3 regions of the Rhodococcus qingshengii JCM 15477 genome follow, and region 1 is predicted to be linked to each of the others. Evidence: riboswitches for the same ligand, from Rfam matches in the RefSeq annotation. Region 1 holds a riboswitch; each other region holds the start of a gene.
The links. A riboswitch is a leader RNA that binds a small molecule or an ion and turns the genes downstream of it on or off. The one in region 1 is predicted to bind S-adenosylmethionine.
Positions count from the first base shown of each region.

Region 1 (6,155 bases):
CTCTTTCCCGGAAGGAAAAATTGATGTTCTCCACATCCCGTCGCGCGACTTTTCTGATCTCGGCGCTTGCCACCGTCGGATTGCTCAGCGCTGCATGCAGCAGCGCGGACGCCGAGTCCGACGGCGCCCAGGTCACCGCTGCTGCGGGTTACAACCTCACGGCCGATCAGAACCGCATCAGCACCGACAAGGTGGATTCAATCGCCGCCGAGCTACCTCAGGACATCCGCGATCGTGGCACGCTGCGCGTCACCGGTAGTGCCGGTTCCGCTCCGCCGCTCCGTTTCTACGCCGACGACGACACCACTCTCATCGGTTCCGAGACCGACTTCGCCTATCTGATCGGTGACGTTCTCGGCTTGAAGGTCGACCTGCAGACAGCAGATTGGGCACAGAACTTCGTCCGGATCGACTCCGGTGAGGCCGACGCCTTCCTCTCCAATGTGACTGTCACAGAGGAGCGTAAGGAGAAGTACGACTTCGCGACCTACCGTCTCGACACCCTCGCCTTCGAAGCCAAGAAGGGTGCCGGAATCTCCATCAAGGAACCCAAGGACGTCGCGGGCAAGAAGATCGCCGTCTCCTCGGGCACCAATCAGGAAGCGCTGCTGGTCAAGTGGAGTGAGCAGAACGTCGCGGCCGGCCTGGCGCCTACCGACATCTCCTACTACCAGAACACCACCGACTACTACCTCCCGCTGCAGTCCGGCCGGATCGACGCCTACTTCGGCCCGAACCCGTCGTCGCAGTTCCACGCCAAGCAGTCGGGGGAGACCGAGGTTGTCGGTGAGTTCTCCGGGGCCGGCGACACCCTGCAGGGGCAGATCGCGGTGCTGGTGAAGAAGGACAACGGCCTGATCAAGGCGATCAACGACGCGATCAACCACACGATCGAGAACGGCACGTACCAGCAGATCCTCGAGCGCTGGAACATCACCAGCGAAGCCGTCGACACGTCCCTGATCAACCCGCCCGGCCTTCCGAAGACCAAGTGAGCTCTCGTCCATGAGTGAGATTTTCGATGTGATCGTCATCGGCGGAGGACTCGTCGGGTCCTCCGCCGCATGGCGGCTCGCGGCACGCGGACGTAGCGTAGTTCAGCTGGAACAGTTCGGGCCGAGTCACAAGCACGGTGCGTCGCACGGTACTTCGCGTATCTATCGGCAGGCGTACGACAATCACCTGTACACAGGTTTGGCGGCCGGCGCGCTGCCGCTGTGGCGGGAGTTGGAGACCACGACGGACATCGGGTTCCTGGAACTCACCGGTGCCGTCGATCACGGCCTGCCGCAGGCAGTGCAGTCCAAGGCGAAGATACTTCGCGAGGCGGGCATCAAGGGTGAGATCCTCACTCCTGCCGAGGCGTCCGCCCGTTGGCCGGGGCTGCGATTCGACACCACGGTGCTCCATCATCCCGACGCAGGCCGGTTGCACGCGGACCGCGCAGTGACCGCTCTGAAGGCAGGAGCGGTGTTTGCGGGCGCCGAGGTCCGTCACGATGTTCGGGTGTTGGCACTCGCGCGGGCGTCCTACGGCGTGGACGTGGTGACGGACAGTGGAACGCTCGCAGCTCGTCAGGTCGTGATCGCGGCCGGTGCGTGGACTGCGGACCTGATCGCAGACAGCGGTCTCGGCTCCGAGATCGTATTGCCGACACTGCGCACGACACAGGAACAACCAGCACACTTCGCACCGCTCGATCCCGGAGTCGAGTGGCCGAGTTTCGTTCACCACACCGGCGCAGAATTGGAGACCGCGGGGATCTACGGGCTCGGTTCCGAGGACGGGATCAAGATCGGCGAACACGCGACCGGGCCGGTGGTGACTCCGCAGACCCGTGACTACACCCCTGACGTCGACGGAGAGCGGCGATTGGCCCAGTACGCCGAGTCGTGGTTGCCCGGCGTCGATTCCACCCGTGTCGAGTCGATCACGTGCCTGTACACGAGCACGCCGGACAGTAACTTCGTCATCGACCGAGTCGGCGCCGTCACGGTGGCGGCGGGATTCTCGGGGCACGGGTTCAAGTTCGGTCCGGCCTTGGGTGAACTTGTGGCGGACCTCGTCGACGGAACCACCCTCGCTCCGGAAGTTTTCAGGCTGGGGGAGCGTTGACCAGATTCATGGAGGAAAGTGTTGTGGCACTGGAGCTCGGAACTCGACAGCTCGAGGGTGTCGGAGCGGTAGAGGTCTATTCGGTATCGCAGGACGATCCCTTGGCAGCTCCACTGATCGCGGAGTTGGCACTCGAATACAGTTCGCGTTACGGCGGGACTCGCGAAGCGATGCTCGATGATCTCACGACGTATCCGGCAGAAGAATTTGCCTACCCGCAGGGTGCGCTTCTGGTGCTCACCCACGACGGTCTGCCGATCGCCGGTGGTGCGTTTCGTCAATTCGATTCCACCACTGCCGAACTGAAGAGAATCTGGACGTCGGTCGACTATCGGAAGCGCGGCCTCGGCAAGGCCGTCGTTCGCGAGTTGGAACGAGAGATCGAACTTCGTGGATACAACCGTGTGTTTCTCACGACGGGTCCTCGGCAGCCGGAGGCCGTCGCGCTGTATCTGTCCAGTGGATACACACCGCTTTACGACGCTTCACTCTCGCCCGAAGAGGTGGGCGTCCACCCGTTCGAGAAACAACTTCGGGTGCTCGAAAATGTGACTCGAGCAGCAATTCCTACCGACCGGGTTGACAACACCCGGGTTTGACCTCGTACACTTGCGAACGACCATCCAGAGCGACCGAGAGACCTGGCTCATTGACGTCGCAGCAACCCCCCGAGTGATCGGGTGCGGGTGCTACCGCCAGGACCGATGGAGGAACACGAAATGAAGGCAGTCGAAGGCGGTTTCGATACCGCCTGGTCGCGTCGTCACGTAGACCTGTGCCGCACCGCGGGATCTTTCTGTACCAACTGACCTCTCGGTCAGTCATTCACACTCAGGCGAGTCGTCGACAAGTCTGTTTTCTCTTCTCTCACAAGTGATTCGTGCTCGATCGCCTTTTTCGTCTCAGGCGACGGGTGCGCTCTTCGGCATGCCTCTTTAGGAGTTCTTGGTGTCTTCGCCCTCATTCGGTGCCCGCAAACGCGCGACCGTAATCGCCGGTATCGGTGCTGTCTCGGTTCTCGGCACCGTCCTCGCCGGCTGCAGCAGCGGGAGTGACAGTGCTGCCGACGCAGGCCCCGCCCAGTCCGGCGGAACCCTTCGCTACGGTCTGTCACAGGCGCCGACGTGCGCCGATCCAGCCCAGGCCGGCAGTAACCAGACCGTGTATGTCACTCGCACAGTGGTGGATTCGCTTACCGATCAGAATCCCGACACCGGAGAGATCACCCCGTGGCTCGCCAAGAGCTGGGAGATCAGCCCCGACGCCGCGAGCTTCACGTTCGTCCTTCGCGACGACGCCACCTTCAGTGACGGCACACCGGTGACGGCGGATTCGGTGAAGAAGACCTTCGACTCGGTCAAGAACCTGGGACCGAACGCGTCGTTGGCAAAGAGTTACCTGTCCTCGTACACCGGTACCGACGTCGTAGATGCTCACACGGCGAAGATCAATTTCTCCGGACCCAATGTTCAGTTCCTGCAAGCAACTTCGACGCCACAGCTCGGAATCCTCGCCGATTCCACCACCGCGCTGGCATCCGAGCAGCGCTGCCCCGGTGCAGCGGTGATCGCCTCCGGACCGTTCGTGTACACCGACTGGCAGCAGGACAAGAGCGTCAAGATCGCCAAGCGTGCGGGATACAACTGGGCCTCGGATGCGGTCGCGCATCAGGGCGAGGCGTACCTCGATGGCGTCGACTTCACGGTGGTTCCCGAATCCGGTGTGCGGGCGGGCAGCGTGGCCTCCGGCCAGCTCGATGCGGTCAGCGATGCGCTTCCGCAGGATGCGCCGCAAATCGAGGGCGCGGGTGGACGAATCCTCACAAGGCCGAACCCGGGTGTGAGCTTCTTCTTCCAGCCCAACGTCAGTCGCGGCGTTCTCGCTGATCAGGCTGTTCGTCAGGCCATCATTCCCGCGATCAACCGCCAAGAACTCGTCGACACCGTTCTGGATCCGTCGTTCTTCCCGGCCACGAGCCCGCTGGCTCACACCACTCCGCTCTACAGCGACGAATCCAGTGTCGTGACGTACGACGCCGACAAGTCGGCGAAACTCCTCGACGCGGCTGGTTGGAAGACCGGCAGCGACGGTATCCGCGAGAAGGACGGGCAGAAGCTCACTTTCAGCGTCACCTTCAGTCCGGTGTTCTCGGGTAACCAGGCCATCCTCGAGCTCGTGCAGCAGCAGCTCAAGAAGGTCGGCGTCGACCTGCAGCTCAACTTGGTCTCGAACGGTGAATGGACCGAGAAGGGAGTATCGGGTGATTACGATTCGCTGTATTACAACAGCACTCGCGCGGACGCCGACATCTTGCGGGCATCGTTCAGCACCGAAGGCCGCAACCTGAACCGTCGCGGCGCAGATCCGGAGCTCGACAAGGTACTCACAGACCAGCTTGCAGCCACGGACAACGGCCAACGCGGCGAACTGGTATCCACCGCACAGGAATTGATCCTCGACCGTGGACTCTCCATCCCCACCATCGAGCTCTCGCAGGCCATCGGCGCCGGATCGAGTGTGCAGGACCTGAACTTCGAAGCCTCCTCGCGCCTGCAGTTCTACGACGCATGGTTGTCGGGTAAGTAATCATGACTCGATACGTACTCACCCGACTGGGCCAGGCCGCAGTGGTTCTGTGGGCCGCCTTCACCATCTCGTTCGTGATTCTGTTCCTCCTGCCGAGTGATCCCGTCAGCATGGCTGCCGACTCGTCCGGTCAGGGTGTTGCAGTGGATCAGGCTGCGCTCGATCAGCTTCGGGCACGGTACGGCTTGGACCAGTCGGTGTGGGTGCAGTACTGGACGTCGCTGACGAATGCTCTTCGCGGCGATTTCGGTACGTCCATCTCCACCGGTCAGTCGGTGACGGATGCCATCTTCTCGGCGCTGCCGAGCACTCTGGTCTTGGCAACCACCGCTTTGGTTCTGGCCGTGTTGTTCGGAGTGGCGATCGCGTTCTTCGCTACCTACACCCGCAAGCGGTGGCTCGCGAATCTGTTGTTCTCGCTGCCGCCGCTGGGTGTGGCGGTGCCTACCTTCTGGGTTGGCCTGATTCTTCTGCAGCTGTTCTCGTTCCGTCTGCACATCTTCCCCGCTTTCGGAGACAAGGGATTCGCAACGGTGATTCTTCCGGCGATCACCTTGGCGATCCCGACCGGCGCGGTGATCGCGCAGGTGCTCACGACCAGCCTGCAGTCGACGCTACGTTCGCCGCACGTGGAGACTGCGTACGCCAAGGGCGCAAGCCGTTGGCGCGTGCAGACCCGTCACGCGTTGCGACTGGCGAGCATTCCGGCATTCACCATTGCCGGTGTGCTGGTCGGCACGCTTCTGGCGGGCTCGGTGGTTGTGGAAACGGTGTTCTCCCGCGCGGGCGTCGGCCGTCTGACACAGACGTCGGTGATGGCGCAGGACATCCCGGTGGTGCAGGGAGTCGTTGTGTTCGCCTCTCTCGTGTTCGTGCTCGTCAACCTCGCGGTCGACCTCTTCTACCCCTTGATAGATCCACGGATCATCCAGACGAAGAAGAGTCACACCGAAAAGTCGAATACCGAAAGCTCGACCGATCTGGAGCCGGCTCATGTCTGACACATTGATCGAACCCCTACTCCTCGATCCGACCGTCGAGGCGAAGGCACCTGTTGTTTCGCGCCGAAAGTCCACGGCCATCGGCTGGATCCGAAAGCCCGGCTTGGTGATTCCGGTGTTGATCGTGTTGCTTGCCATCGGCTTTGCCGTCGCACCCGGATTCTTTGCCAGCGGCGATCCGTTGTCCGGTGTCCCGGCGGACAAACTGCAGGGCCCGAGCCTGGCTCACTGGTTCGGAACCGACAATCTCGGTCGTGACCTGTACACACGGTTCGTGCACGGCGCCGCGCTGTCCCTGACCGCAACCTTGGTGGCGGTCGGAATCGCATTGGTGGCGGGATCGATAATCGGTTTGCTCGCGGGCTTTGTCGGTGGCGTCGTCGACGCCGTGCTGATGCGCATCGTCGACGTGCTGCTGTCCATTCCGGCGCTGCTGCTCTCGTTGGCACTGGT
Region 1 is NZ_CP096563.1:1,567,308-1,573,462, forward strand. Features, by position in the region: gene M0639_RS07220 (ABC transporter substrate-binding protein) at 24-995, shown strand; gene M0639_RS07225 (FAD-dependent oxidoreductase) at 1,006-2,115, shown strand; gene M0639_RS07230 (GNAT family N-acetyltransferase) at 2,124-2,714, shown strand; SAM riboswitch class I at 2,732-2,826, shown strand; gene M0639_RS35075 (putative leader peptide) at 2,835-2,924, shown strand; gene M0639_RS07235 (ABC transporter substrate-binding protein) at 3,064-4,701, shown strand; gene M0639_RS07240 (ABC transporter permease) at 4,704-5,702, shown strand; gene M0639_RS07245 (ABC transporter permease) at 5,695-6,155, shown strand, end outside.

Region 2 (6,155 bases), 610 kb from region 1:
GATGCCGACCGCGAGGCGGACGAGCCCGGGTGTGACACCGGAGGCGAGCTGCTCTTCGGGGGTGAGCTGCGAGTGTGTCGTCGACGCGGGGTGGATGACGAGTGAGCGAACGTCACCGATGTTGGCGACGTGGCTGTGCAGCGTCAGGGCGTTGACGAACGTCTTGCCCGCATCGATACCGCCGGGCAGCTCGAAGGTGACGATGGCGCCGGTTCCCTTGGGCGTCAGCTGCTTTCCACGTTCGAACCATGGCGAGGAGGGAAGTCCCGCGTAGGAAACGGAGGCCACCTCGACGTGACCGTCGAGGAATTCGGCGACCTTCTGTGCATTGGATACGTGGCGCTCGATGCGCAGGCTCAAGGTTTCGATACCCTGCGCGATGAGGAACGCGTTGAACGGCGCCACGGCGGAGCCGAGATCGCGCAGCAGTTGGACGCGGGCCTTGAGTGCGAACGCCGGCGCGCCGAGGTCCGCGAAGGTGACGCCGTGGTAGCTGGGATCAGGCGTCGTGAAGTTCGTGTGGCGACCCTGCGTCCAGTCGAAAGTGCCACCGTCGACGATGACGCCGGCGATCGCGGTGCCGTGTCCACCAAGGTATTTGGTGGCGGAGTGAACGACGATGTCGGCGCCGTGTTCGAGTGGGCGAAGCAGGTACGGCGTCGCGACTGTGTTGTCCACGATCAACGGAAGACCGTTCTCGTGGGCCAGTGACGAGATACCGGGTAGGTCGAGGATGTGGTTCTTCGGATTGGCGATCGTTTCGCCGTAGAACGCCTTCGTATTCGGGCGAATGGCTTCGCGCCACTGCTCGAGATTGTCGGGATCCTCGACGAACGTGACTTCGATACCCAGCTTGCGAAGGGTGTAGTGCAGGAGGTTGTACGTGCCGCCGTACAGGTACGGGCTGGAGACGATGTGGTCGCCGGCCTCGGCGATGTTGAGGATCGCGATGGTCTCGGCGGCCTGACCCGAGGAGAGGAGGAGTGCGGCGACTCCGCCTTCGAGGGCAGCGATGCGCTGCTCGACGGCGTCCTGTGTGGGATTCATGATCCGCGTGTAGATGTTGCCCGGCTCGGCGAGGCCGAACAGTGCCGCAGCGTGATCGGTGCTGTCGAAGACGTAGCTGGTGGTCTGGTAGATCGGCAGAGCGCGCGCATTGGTGGCGGTGTCCGCTGTTTGTCCGGCGTGCACCTGCTTGGTCTCGAACGACCAGTTCGCGGTCGGATCCGAAGTTGCTGCGGCGTCGGCTGTGTTGTCGGTCATGATTTGTTCACTCCAGTGGTCTGACGGATAGATGTCGGACGGGGGCGAATGATCGCCGCCCCGTGCTGGGGTCTATCTACAAGTGCGACACATACTGAAATACCTCCGTGGGGCTCGGCCCGGTCTGGGGTCCGTCCCTGTCGGACCCGCGCTTGTCACCCGAATTGCGGTGGAACTGCGCGAGCAGATCCACGTCGGGAAACCTGGTCATCACCCGGGGCACCCCACCGCGGTTGGAGGGTTGCCGTCCAGCGAGCCGGGGCTTGACGCTGGCACTCATGACCAAGTCGGATTCTACCGGGAAGTGAGCGCAGTCCTGACACGGGGCGAAATGTGAGCCGCAACCGCACGCGAGGCAGAGCGACGCAGCCCACTAGCAGGCAAAAGTTACTCGCGAGTAGAGACCGATGAGTGGACCTGCCGGTTGCGGCCTCACGGGTTAGCAGTACGCTTGTCTTGTTTGGGACTCATCTCCCGAGATCAGTCCACACCGTCTAGGTTTGATAATCGAACCGTTCGCGGACCCACTCACAAAGTGTGACCGCAACCGTGTAACCAGGGAAACTTCCTAGGAGGACGCGAAGCACCCATGTCCAAAATCAAGGTTGAGGGCACCGTCGTCGAACTCGACGGCGATGAGATGACGCGCATTATCTGGCAGTTCATCAAAGACAAGTTGATCCATCCGTATCTCGATGTGAACCTCGAGTACTACGACCTCGGTATCGAGTACCGCGACGAGACCGACGATCAGGTCACCATCGACGCAGCGCACGCGATCCAGAAGCACGGCGTCGGCGTCAAATGCGCCACGATCACGCCGGACGAGGCACGTGTCGAGGAATTCGGTCTCAAGAAGATGTGGCGTTCCCCGAACGGAACGATCCGCAACATTCTCGGCGGCACGATCTTCCGCGCACCGATCATCATCTCCAACGTTCCGCGACTCGTTCCGGGCTGGACCAAGCCGATCATCATCGGCCGTCACGCATTCGGCGACCAGTACCGCGCCACAGACTTCAAGGTCCCCGGCCCCGGCAAGGTGATGATCACCTACACGCCTGAGGACGGCAGCGCACCGATCGAGCACGAACTGGTCAACTTCCCCGAAGAGGGCGGCGTCGTCCAGGGGCAGTACAACTTCACCACGTCCATCCGTGACTTCGCTCGCGCGTCGCTCACCTACGGACTGCAGCAGAACTACCCGGTGTACCTGTCCACCAAGAACACCATTCTCAAGGCGTACGACGGTGCCTTCAAGGACATCTTCCAGCACGTCTACGAGACCGAGTTCAAGGCTGAGTTCGATGCTGCAGGTCTGACCTACGAGCACCGCCTCATCGACGACATGGTCGCTTCCGCACTCAAGTGGGAGGGCGGATACGTCTGGGCATGCAAGAACTACGACGGCGACGTCCAGTCCGACACCGTGGCCCAGGGCTTCGGTTCGCTCGGCCTCATGACGTCGGTTCTGCTGACACCGGACGGAAAGACCTGTGAGGCAGAGGCTGCTCACGGCACCGTGACGCGTCACTACCGTCAGCACCAGCAGGGCAAGCCCACCTCGACCAACCCGATCGCGTCCATCTTCGCGTGGACCCGCGGGCTCGAGCATCGTGGCAAGCTCGACAGCACCCCTGAGGTCATCGGCTTCGCGCAGGCGCTCGAAGACGTTGTCATCAAGACCGTCGAAAGCGGCCAGATGACCAAGGACCTCTCGATGCTGGTCGGCGGCGATCAGGGCTACCTGACCACCGAGGAGTTCCTCGGCGCGCTCGACGTGAACCTGCAGAAGGCCATGGCCGCGAAGTAGATTCACCGCTTCACCTGTCAAATGGGACGTCTGGGAAACCGGGCGTCCCATTTGTGTTCGCGGTCTCACGTGAGTGAACTCACCCGCTCTCACTTGGAAGTTCAACCAGGTGTGAGACCACAATTGGTCAGTGACTTCGTCTACCCTCTCCCGTTCTGACACCTCGACACCCGGGGTTCGTTCCGCCAGAGGTCCGGCGATGCTCGCTCTCGCTCTCGGCGGTTTCGGTATCGGCACCACCGAGTTCGTCGCCATGGGGTTGCTCCCGGAAATGGCATCCGGACTCGGCGTCTCGGAACCCGTCGCGGGTCACGTGATCTCGGCGTACGCGCTCGGGGTTGTCGTCGGCGCTCCGCTGATCGCTGCACTCACCGCACGAGTACCGCGCCGCACCCTGTTGATCGCACTCATGGTCGCGTTCACCGTCGGCAATGCCGCCTCGGTTTTCGCGCCCTCGTACACGACGCTGATGATGGCCCGCTTCGTCGCCGGATTGCCGCACGGCGCGTATTTCGGAGTCGCCGCACTGGTCGCAGCTCACCTGGCCGAACCGGGAAAACGCGCGAAGGCCGTCGCTATGGTGATGATGGGTCTTTCCGTGGCCAACGTGATCGGTGTGCCGGTCGCGGCCTGGATCGGCCAGGCACTCGGCTGGCGCAGCGCCTTCGCCTTGGTTGCGGTGATCGGAGTGGCAACGGTTGCTTCGCTGTTCGTCTGGATTCCGCGGTTGGACGGTATGCCGGTGACGAATCCGATCACCGAACTCGGGGCACTGGGCCGCGTTCAGGTGTGGATGACCTTGATCGTGGGCATGGTCGGATTCGGCGGGATGTTTGCCGTCTACACCTACATCAGTACGACTCTCACCGACGTGTCCGGGCTTGGCGCTTCGTTCATTCCCCTCGCACTCATGCTGTACGGACTGGGTATGGTGGCCGGCAACTTCGTCGGTGGATACCTCGCGGATCGCGCACTGATGAAGGGCTTGTTCCTGTCGATGGGATCCCTCGTTGTGATCCTCGCGGTCTTCGTGATCGCCGTGCGCAATCCGTACACGGCACTGATCTTCGTCTTCCTCATCGGGCTCGCCGGGTCGTCGATGGTGCCTGGCCTCCAGACACGGTTGATGGATGTCGCCGAGGATGCTCAGACCTTGGCCGCGTCTCTCAATCACGCCGCACTCAACATCGCCAACGCCTTCGGAGCGTGGATCGGCGGCGTCGTCATCGCAGCCGGTTACGGGTACACCGCGCCGGCAGCGGTGGGGTCGTTGCTGGCCGTCGCGGGTCTCGTCGTGCTGGCGGTAGCGGTGATTCTGCAGCGTAGGGCCGCGCGCTGACCTGGGCGCCCATCCGCGTCGGTGGAATCGGCTACGGTGCTTGCCGTGCCACAAACTGCTGACTCCCACATTCTTGCGCCCCACACCATCACGTCCGTGAACGTCAACGGCGTTCGAGCAGCTGCCCGCAAGGGCATGCTCGACTGGCTGGAGAAGACGTCGGCGGATTTCATCTGCCTTCAGGAAACGCGTGCGTCGGACGATCAGCTTCGCGAGACTCTCGAACCAGCGCTCGGCAACGGATGGTTCCTCGTCTCCGCCGAGCCGTCCGCGAAGGGACGCAACGGAGTCGCGGTGCTCTCACGCACGGAACCTGACGCGGTGCGGATCGGTCACGGGGACGACGAGTTTCTCGACGCCGGTCGATACATCGAAGCCGACTTCGCGGATCTGACCGTCGCGAGCCTGTACCTGCCCTCCGGTGAGGCGCTCACGCCGAAGCAGGAGGAGAAGGAGCGGTTCATGGCGTCCTTCGCAGTTCACCTCGCTACCACCGCTGCGGCGGCCGAGGCTGCCGATCGTCACGTGGTGGTCAGCGGCGATTGGAACATCGCGCACACCGAACTCGACCTCAAGAACTGGAAGACCAACAAGAAGTCTTCGGGATTCCTCCCCGAGGAGCGCGCCTGGATGGATCTGCTGTTCGCCGAAGATTCCGCGTGGGTGGACGTCTTCCGCACCCTCCATCCGGGTGTCGACGGCCCGTACTCGTGGTGGTCGTACCGCGGAAAGGCATTCGACAACGATTCGGGTTGGCGTATCGATTACCAGGTTGCCACTCGCGGATACGCCGAGCGGGCCAAGGTCGCGCTCGTGGAACGCGCTGAGTCCTACGACCTCCGTTGGTCGGATCATGCGCCTGTCACCGTCTCGTACCGATAGAGACGCGTATGTCTGAAGGTCTGAAAATGCCGAGCGCAAAGACGCGCAACGCCATCATCACCGTCGTGGTGGCGGTGGTTGCGCTCGTACTGGCGGTCACCCTTTCTTCACGTGACTCCGACAGTTCGGCGTCGTCGGGTACGAAGTCCTCGAGCGTTCAGTCCTCGAGTGTTCAAGCCAAGCCCGGCGCCACCACCAAGGCTGCGCCGTCGAGTTCCGCGCCCTCGAATTCCGCTGCCAAGCCAACGCAGCAGACAAGCACCGATGCGCCGGCGCGAGTGCTCGCCACGCTGGTCGAGATCGACGCCGGGAGGTGGCCGGATTCCGCCAATGCGCCGGGCACCAAGGGCGGCATCACCTTCCGCAACAGCGAAGGCCGCCTACCCGCTGTCGGTGCCGGTGGCGGACGTGTCGTCTATCAGGAATGGGACGTGAACCCGAAGAAGAACGGCCAAGGACGCGACGCCGAGCGAATCGTCACCGGCAACGACGGTTCGGCGTGGTACACCCTCGATCACTACGACACGTTTGTGAGGATTCGCTGATGTCCGACTCGTCTACGGTCAGCGTGGCGCAGTGGCTGGATCCGTCTTCGGATGTGGCTTCGGTGGCCCTGCAGAGCGACCCGGCCGTCGCAGATGATCTTGCACGTGAACTCCGTGGCGAGAATTTCGTCGTTCGGGTGGTTCGCGGCGAGAACATGCGGACAACGGCGCAGGTCTTCGACGAGTTTGCGGCAGCCTTCCAGTTTCCGTCCCACTTCGGGCGAAACAAAGACGCTTTCGACGATGTCATGCGCGATCTCGACGACGTCCTCGGACTCGGCGCCGGATATGTAGTTGTGGTCCGAGGTGCGGG
Region 2 is NZ_CP096563.1:2,175,049-2,181,203, forward strand. Features, by position in the region: gene M0639_RS09940 (bifunctional o-acetylhomoserine/o-acetylserine sulfhydrylase) at 1-1,263, opposite strand, end outside; SAM riboswitch class IV at 1,407-1,547, opposite strand; gene M0639_RS09945 (NADP-dependent isocitrate dehydrogenase) at 1,853-3,076, shown strand; gene M0639_RS09950 (MFS transporter) at 3,207-4,415, shown strand; gene M0639_RS09955 (exodeoxyribonuclease III) at 4,452-5,297, shown strand; gene M0639_RS09960 (guanyl-specific ribonuclease) at 5,324-5,842, shown strand; gene M0639_RS09965 (barstar family protein) at 5,842-6,155, shown strand, end outside.
Region 2: it holds a riboswitch for S-adenosylmethionine, as region 1 does, so the genes downstream of both, M0639_RS09940 (bifunctional o-acetylhomoserine/o-acetylserine sulfhydrylase) here and M0639_RS35075 (putative leader peptide) in region 1, are expected to answer to the same signal.

Region 3 (6,155 bases), 2.9 Mb from region 1:
AGCGGAAGGTCGCCGGTTCGATCCCGGCCCTGGCCACCATAATTCTTATCGACAAGCTCCAATCTCATGTTCTTCGAACATAAGGTTGGAGCTTTTTCGTATTCGGATGTCAGTCGCCGTCAACCACTCGGCCCGATCATCTCAGTTATGCGCATCCTTTGTCTCCGTGAATGTTTCCGGTCACCGGGAACGTGCTGGGCGTCACTCCACAGAGGACATCACTATTAGCCGATTGCGGCCGATCCGTGGCTGCGTCTACTGAAAGTGAGGTGGAATCTCCGTGTCGCACTCGAGATCTTGGCGCATCGGGAAAGTCAGCCGGGTCGCCGTCGCATTGTTCGGTACCGGGGTTCTATTGGTGGGCTGCTCGAGCAATGGTGACGACAGCGGGACCGATACGACGACCGCGTCGGCGGACGTCGTGACCGGCATGGTCAACGAGCAGCCTGATCCGGGAACTGCGGTGGCCGGCGGGACCATGACGTACGGCGTACAGGTGCTCGTTCCCTCACTCGACCCGACGAAGACGGCCGCGCGCGGCGGTTCCGGCGGTGAGGCCTTCGCTGCTGTGTACGACGTCCTGATGAGTTACGACACTGCGAGCGGCGAGTTCGAGCCCAAGTTGGCTGAATCGCTCGAGACAGCTGACGACGGAGCCACCTGGACGCTGAAACTTCGCGACGGTGTGAAGTTCAGTGACGGCACCACCCTCGACGCCAACGCCGTGATCGCGAGCATCGATCGGTACAACGCGGGCAAGGGCAATGGCGCCGAACTGTGGCTGGCTTCGGTGGAATCGGCGCAGGCAAGCGGTCCGACGACGGTGGAATTCAAGCTGAAGACGCCGTGGATGCGTTTTCCGTCGATGCTCGCTCTCGGGCACGGGATGATCGTCGCCCCGAGTTCGCAGCAGGGCGACAAGTTCACCGCCGTCGGAGCCGGACCCTTCACCGAAGATGTCTTCACACCGAGCGTCGAGCGAATCTTCAAGGCCAACCCGTCCTACTACGGCGGCGCCCCCAAGCTGGACAAGTTGCGGATGGTTGCGCTCAACGGCCCGCAGGCCAATCTCGAATCATTGAACAGCGGTCAGCTCGATGTCGCCTACATTCGCGGCCTCACGTCGGCGATCAATTCCGCCAAGTCCGCTGGCTACCCCGGCTACATCGACGTGCTCAATGCCGGTAGTGCCGAGATTATCAACAACCGTGAGGGCCGACCGGGCTCGGATGTTCGCGTCCGTCAGGCTATCGGCTACGCGCTGGACACCACGTTGATCGATCAGCGAGTGGAAAACGGTGAGGGACTGCCGGGCTCGGAGTTGTTCGGTCCGACGTCTCAATGGCATGTAGACACACCGGGTATTGCCTATGACCCCGAAAAGTCGAAGGAACTTCTGAATCAGGCGAAGGCAGACGGGTACGACGGCAGCCTCGACTACGTCGTTCTCAGTGAGCCGAAGGACCACGCGATCGGCCTCGCCGTGCAGTCACTGTTGCAGGCCGTCGGGTTCGAGGTGAACTTGATCTTGGCCAACAACGCCGGCGACATCGTGCAGAACGTCTACGTCAAGCACGATTTCGACCTCGCGCACGCGGGCATCGGAATGTACGAGTCGATTCTCGATCTCGGATTGTTCTCCACGACCAACAGCACCTCGATGGCGAATACTGCTGGATATGCGAACCCGGCGATGGATCAGCTGATCGCAGATCTACAACAAGCCAAGGACAATTCGTCGACCCTGGCGATCATCGGCAAGATTCAGACGCTGTGGAACGAGACGGTTCCGTCGGCGCCGATCGGCGGGCTCACGTCGTTCTGGGCTTGGCAGAAGAACGTGCACGGTGTGGTTCCGACTGCAACCGGCATCATGCTGTTCGATCAGGCATGGATGGGTGCGAAGTAGCGTTCCAGCGCACACCGAGAGCTCCGTCCGGCGCGAGTCGGGCGGAGCTCTTTCGTGTCTACGTCGGCTAGCGTTGCGCAACCCTTTCGATCAGGATGATTGTATTGAAATATGTTGTAGGTCAATATGATTCGACAAGCGTGATTTGACTTGCCCAGCGTGGCCCGCATAGATTGCATCCACCATCCAGAGTGGCTGAGAGACCTGGCTCGATGATGCCGCAGCAACCCGCTACCTAACCGCAGTGTGGGTGCTACCGCCAGGACCGATGGAGGACACATGACTGTATTTGCCGTGGGTATCGAACTGGACGGCGAGGGCACTCACCCCGCTGCCTGGCGCCGAAGCTCACACCGCCCGGACCAGCTGCTCACGGGCAAAGCCGTGCGCGATCGCGTCGCGGCTGCCGAGAATGCCGGCTTCACGTTCGCGACGTTCGACGATTCCATCCTCCCCCCGAGTGGTGACGTCGTCGGCCGCATCGATGCCGTCTCTAGGGCGTCGTACGTGGCGGCGACAACCAGCACGATCGGGCTGGTCCCCGTCGTCGGGACCACGTACGCCGAACCGTTTCATACGTCCTCGCAATTGGCGACGTTGGACTACTCCTCGCGTGGGCGTGGCGGCTGGCTTGCTGTTCCGGTCGAAGACGATGCCGCGGCGAGGGCGTGGGGGAGGGCTCCGGTAACAACGGAGTCGGCGCGTCAGCAAGAGCAGCGGGATTCGGTCACCGTTGTGACCGATCTCTGGGACTCGTGGGAGGACGACGCCGTCGTTCGTGACTATCTCAGTGGGCGTTTCCTCGAACGTGATCGTCTGCATTACGTCAATTTCGAGGGCGACACGTTCTCGGTGAAGGGGCCGGCAATCGTTCCGCGGCCGCCTCAAGGCCAGTTGGTGGTGTTCGGCCGCTACGGCGAAATCGATCCACGCCAGCCGGATGTTGTTCTCGTTTCGGGTGATTCGGTGGAGACCATTGCACAGTCGGCTGCCAAGGCGCGCGATGAGGGCGCGTCATTGGTGGTCGCCGAGGTCGATGTGGCATTCGATACGCCGAATCTGTCTGCGGCGCAGCGGAGGACCGAGCTGAACTCGTACGGGAATGCCGTCGTCACCGGCCGACTGCTCCTGGCTGCAGATCCGGGGGAAGCGGCCGTGGTTCTGAAGGAATTGGCCGGACACCTCGACGGTGTTCATTTCCATGCTCTCGTGATCGACGAGGACCTTCCGGTGCTGGCCAAATTCGTGCTTCCGACGCTGTCCAAGGCCGGGTTGACGCGACGCCCGGTTCCGGGATCGACCCTGAGGGGCAACCTCGGTCTGCAGCGGCCCGCAAATCGATTCGCCCACTCCTCCTGACTTGACTTCGCGCTAAGGATATTTCGGCCATGACTGCATCACGCTCCGCCGTACCTCGACCCGACGCTCACGTTCACTTCGGTGTCTTCTTCCAGGGGGTCAACCACACCACCATCTGGTCCGATTCCGCGAGCGGATCCCAGATCGACTTCGAGACGTTTCGGCGGTTGGTACTCACCGCCGAGCGAGGTCTGTTCGACGCCTTCTTCCTCGGTGAAGGCCTGCGGCTTCGTGAACAGAACGGCAAGATTCTCGATCTGGATATCGCCGGCCGACCCGACGCCATTGCGCAGTTGGCCGCCCTCGCCGGTATCACCGACAAGATCGGGTTGGTCGCGACACAGAACACCACGTACAACGAACCGGCCGACCTTGCGCGTCGACTCTCCGGCCTCGACCTACTTTCCGACGGACGGGCCGGCTGGAATGCGGTGACCACCGACAACGCGTGGACGGGAGAGAACTTCCGTCGCGGTGGTTTCCTCGACCACTCCCTGCGCTACGAGCGTGCCGGGCAGTTCATCGAAACCGCGCGGGCACTGTGGGATTCGTGGGCCGACGACGCGATCTCGGATTCTCGTACGTCCGAGAACTGGTCTACCCCGGGTGCCGTCGGCGACGTGCGCAGACAGACTTCACAGTTCGACATCTCCGTGACGCCGACGCTTCCCCGAAGCCGCCAGGGGCATCCGGTCATCTTCCAAGCGGGTGATTCCCCGAGTGGACGCGATTTCGCGGCGACCCATGCCGACGTCATCTTCTCGCGACACGGGACTCATTTCGACGGCGCACTCGACTTCGCCGACGACATTCGGGCTCGGTTGCGTAAAGCCGGGCGACCGGAGGACGACGTCAAGATCTTGCCCAGCACGCAGATCGTGTTGGCGGAGAACGAGCCCGAAGTCGAGGAGAAGGCACGGTGGGTCCTCGAAGGCCAGTTCACCGGTCAGACTGCCCTCTCTCTCGTCGGACTGGTGTGGGGTAAGGACCTTTCCGATCGAGACCCCGACGGTCCACTCCCCGAGGAAGATCCGGTTGCCCGCCCGGTTTCGGAGACGCGCGGTTCCGCACGGGACGGCAACGACCCCATTGCGATCGCGCGTGAATGGCGTGCCCTTGCCGAGGCAAAGAATCTGTCCCTACGTCAGGTCGCCATCGAGACCTCGCAGCGTTCGGGTTTTGCGGGCACTCCGGGGCAGGTCGCAGATCAGTTGGTCCATTGGGTGCGCAACGGAGCTTCGGACGGCTTCAACATCTCGCCGTACCTGGTGCCGACCGGGCTCGACGAGATCGTCGACTGGTTGATCCCGGAACTGCAGGAGCGTGGGGCGTACCGCACCGAGTACTCCACGTCGACGCTGCGAGAGCACTTGGGGTTGCGACCGCCGCTCACGCGTCGGACCACGTCTGAAGCTGCGGGGTAACGGGTCCTGTCCCACACAGTCACAGCGACGGCCGAATCCACCAAGCTCGGTTCGGCCGTCCGCTGGGAAATCGTCGTCTGCGTAGCTGCGGGTTTCACCACCCTTCTCGATTCGGCGGTGCTCGGAATCGGGGTTCCGTCGATCCGGGCGTCGCTGGGCGCGTCGACCTCGGAGGTGCAGTGGATCCTTGCGAGCTATTCGCTGACTTTCGGCTTGGCCCTGGTGCCGGCGGGCCGACTCGGTGACGTCGTCGGGCGTCGACGCTTGTTCTTGGCGGGCCTGAGCATTTTCGCGGTGATGGGAATCCTCGGAGCGTGTGCGTCGGATCCGTCGATGATCGTGTTGGCTCGTCTTGGGCAGGGGATCGGCGCAGGCACCATCAGTTCGCAGGTGCTCGGCATCATCACCGACCGGGTGTCCGGAAAGGCTCGGGCGAAGGCGTTGGGCGCGTACAGCACCGCGGGTGGTCTGGCCGGCGTTTCCGGACCGATCCTCGGTGGCGTTCTGCTGAAGTATTCTGACGCCGACTTCGGATGGCGGTTGCTTCTCGTTCTCAACGTGCCGTTTGCCGTGATCACTCTGATTTTGGCGTTTCGCTTTCTGCGCCGTGATCGAACTACCCGATCGGGCGCGTCGATCGATCCGGTTGGGCTGTGTCTGCTGGCGACTACGACCGGGCTCCTGTTGTGGCCCATCGTGACCCGGACCAGTGTCACTGTGGCTGCGGCTTTCCTGATCGGTGCGTTCGGCGCTGCCGTTGCCTTCTGGTTCTGGGAACGTCGGTACGCCGAGCGCGGCGGGACGCCGGTACTGCTTCCGTCGTTGATCGCCTCGCGGGGCTTCCGGTTGGGTACGACGGTTGCACTCTTCTGGTTCGGATCCATCCTCGCCGTCAACGCGGTGCTCAGCCTCTATCTGATCGAGGGTTTGGGCTTCGCCCCGCTGAGTGCGGCGTTGATCATGACCGGTAGCTCACTCGCGATGGCATTGACGTCGGCTTTCGGATGGCGGCTGGTTGCCGGGTTCGGCCGAAGTGCAGTGGTTTTTGCCATCGTCGGCGAGATCCTTGTCATCCTCGGCTACATCGCAGCGGTCAATCTGATTCCGCGGGAACATCTGATCCCGGTGCTGGTGGTCCTGGCGGTGTTGTCGGGAGTTGCCAGCGGTTTGGTCGACGCGCCCAATCGGGTACTGACTCTCGAATATGCACCGCCGGGCGCGAACGGTGTTGCGGCGGGTTTCCTTCAACTGTCTCAGCGCCTGTCAGCGACCATCTCGCTGGCCGCGGTATCGGGGTTGTATCTCGGTGTACTCGGATGCTCGCCCGACGGATACGGACGTGCGTTCGGGATCGCGCTTGCCGTCTGCGTGGTCATGTTGACGCTCTCGTTGGCGGGAGCGGTGGCAGACCGACGCCGGCGAAGGACGTGACCTGGTATTTCGTGGGTCTACATGGACCTCGG
Region 3 is NZ_CP096563.1:5,106,154-5,112,308, reverse strand. Features, by position in the region: tRNA gene M0639_RS23315 (tRNA-Phe) at 1-39, shown strand, start outside; gene M0639_RS23310 (ABC transporter substrate-binding protein) at 281-1,909, shown strand; SAM riboswitch class I at 2,089-2,184, shown strand; gene M0639_RS23305 (LLM class flavin-dependent oxidoreductase) at 2,189-3,268, shown strand; gene M0639_RS23300 (NtaA/DmoA family FMN-dependent monooxygenase) at 3,298-4,692, shown strand; gene M0639_RS23295 (MFS transporter) at 4,762-6,123, shown strand.
Region 3: it holds a riboswitch for S-adenosylmethionine, as region 1 does, so the genes downstream of both, M0639_RS23305 (LLM class flavin-dependent oxidoreductase) here and M0639_RS35075 (putative leader peptide) in region 1, are expected to answer to the same signal.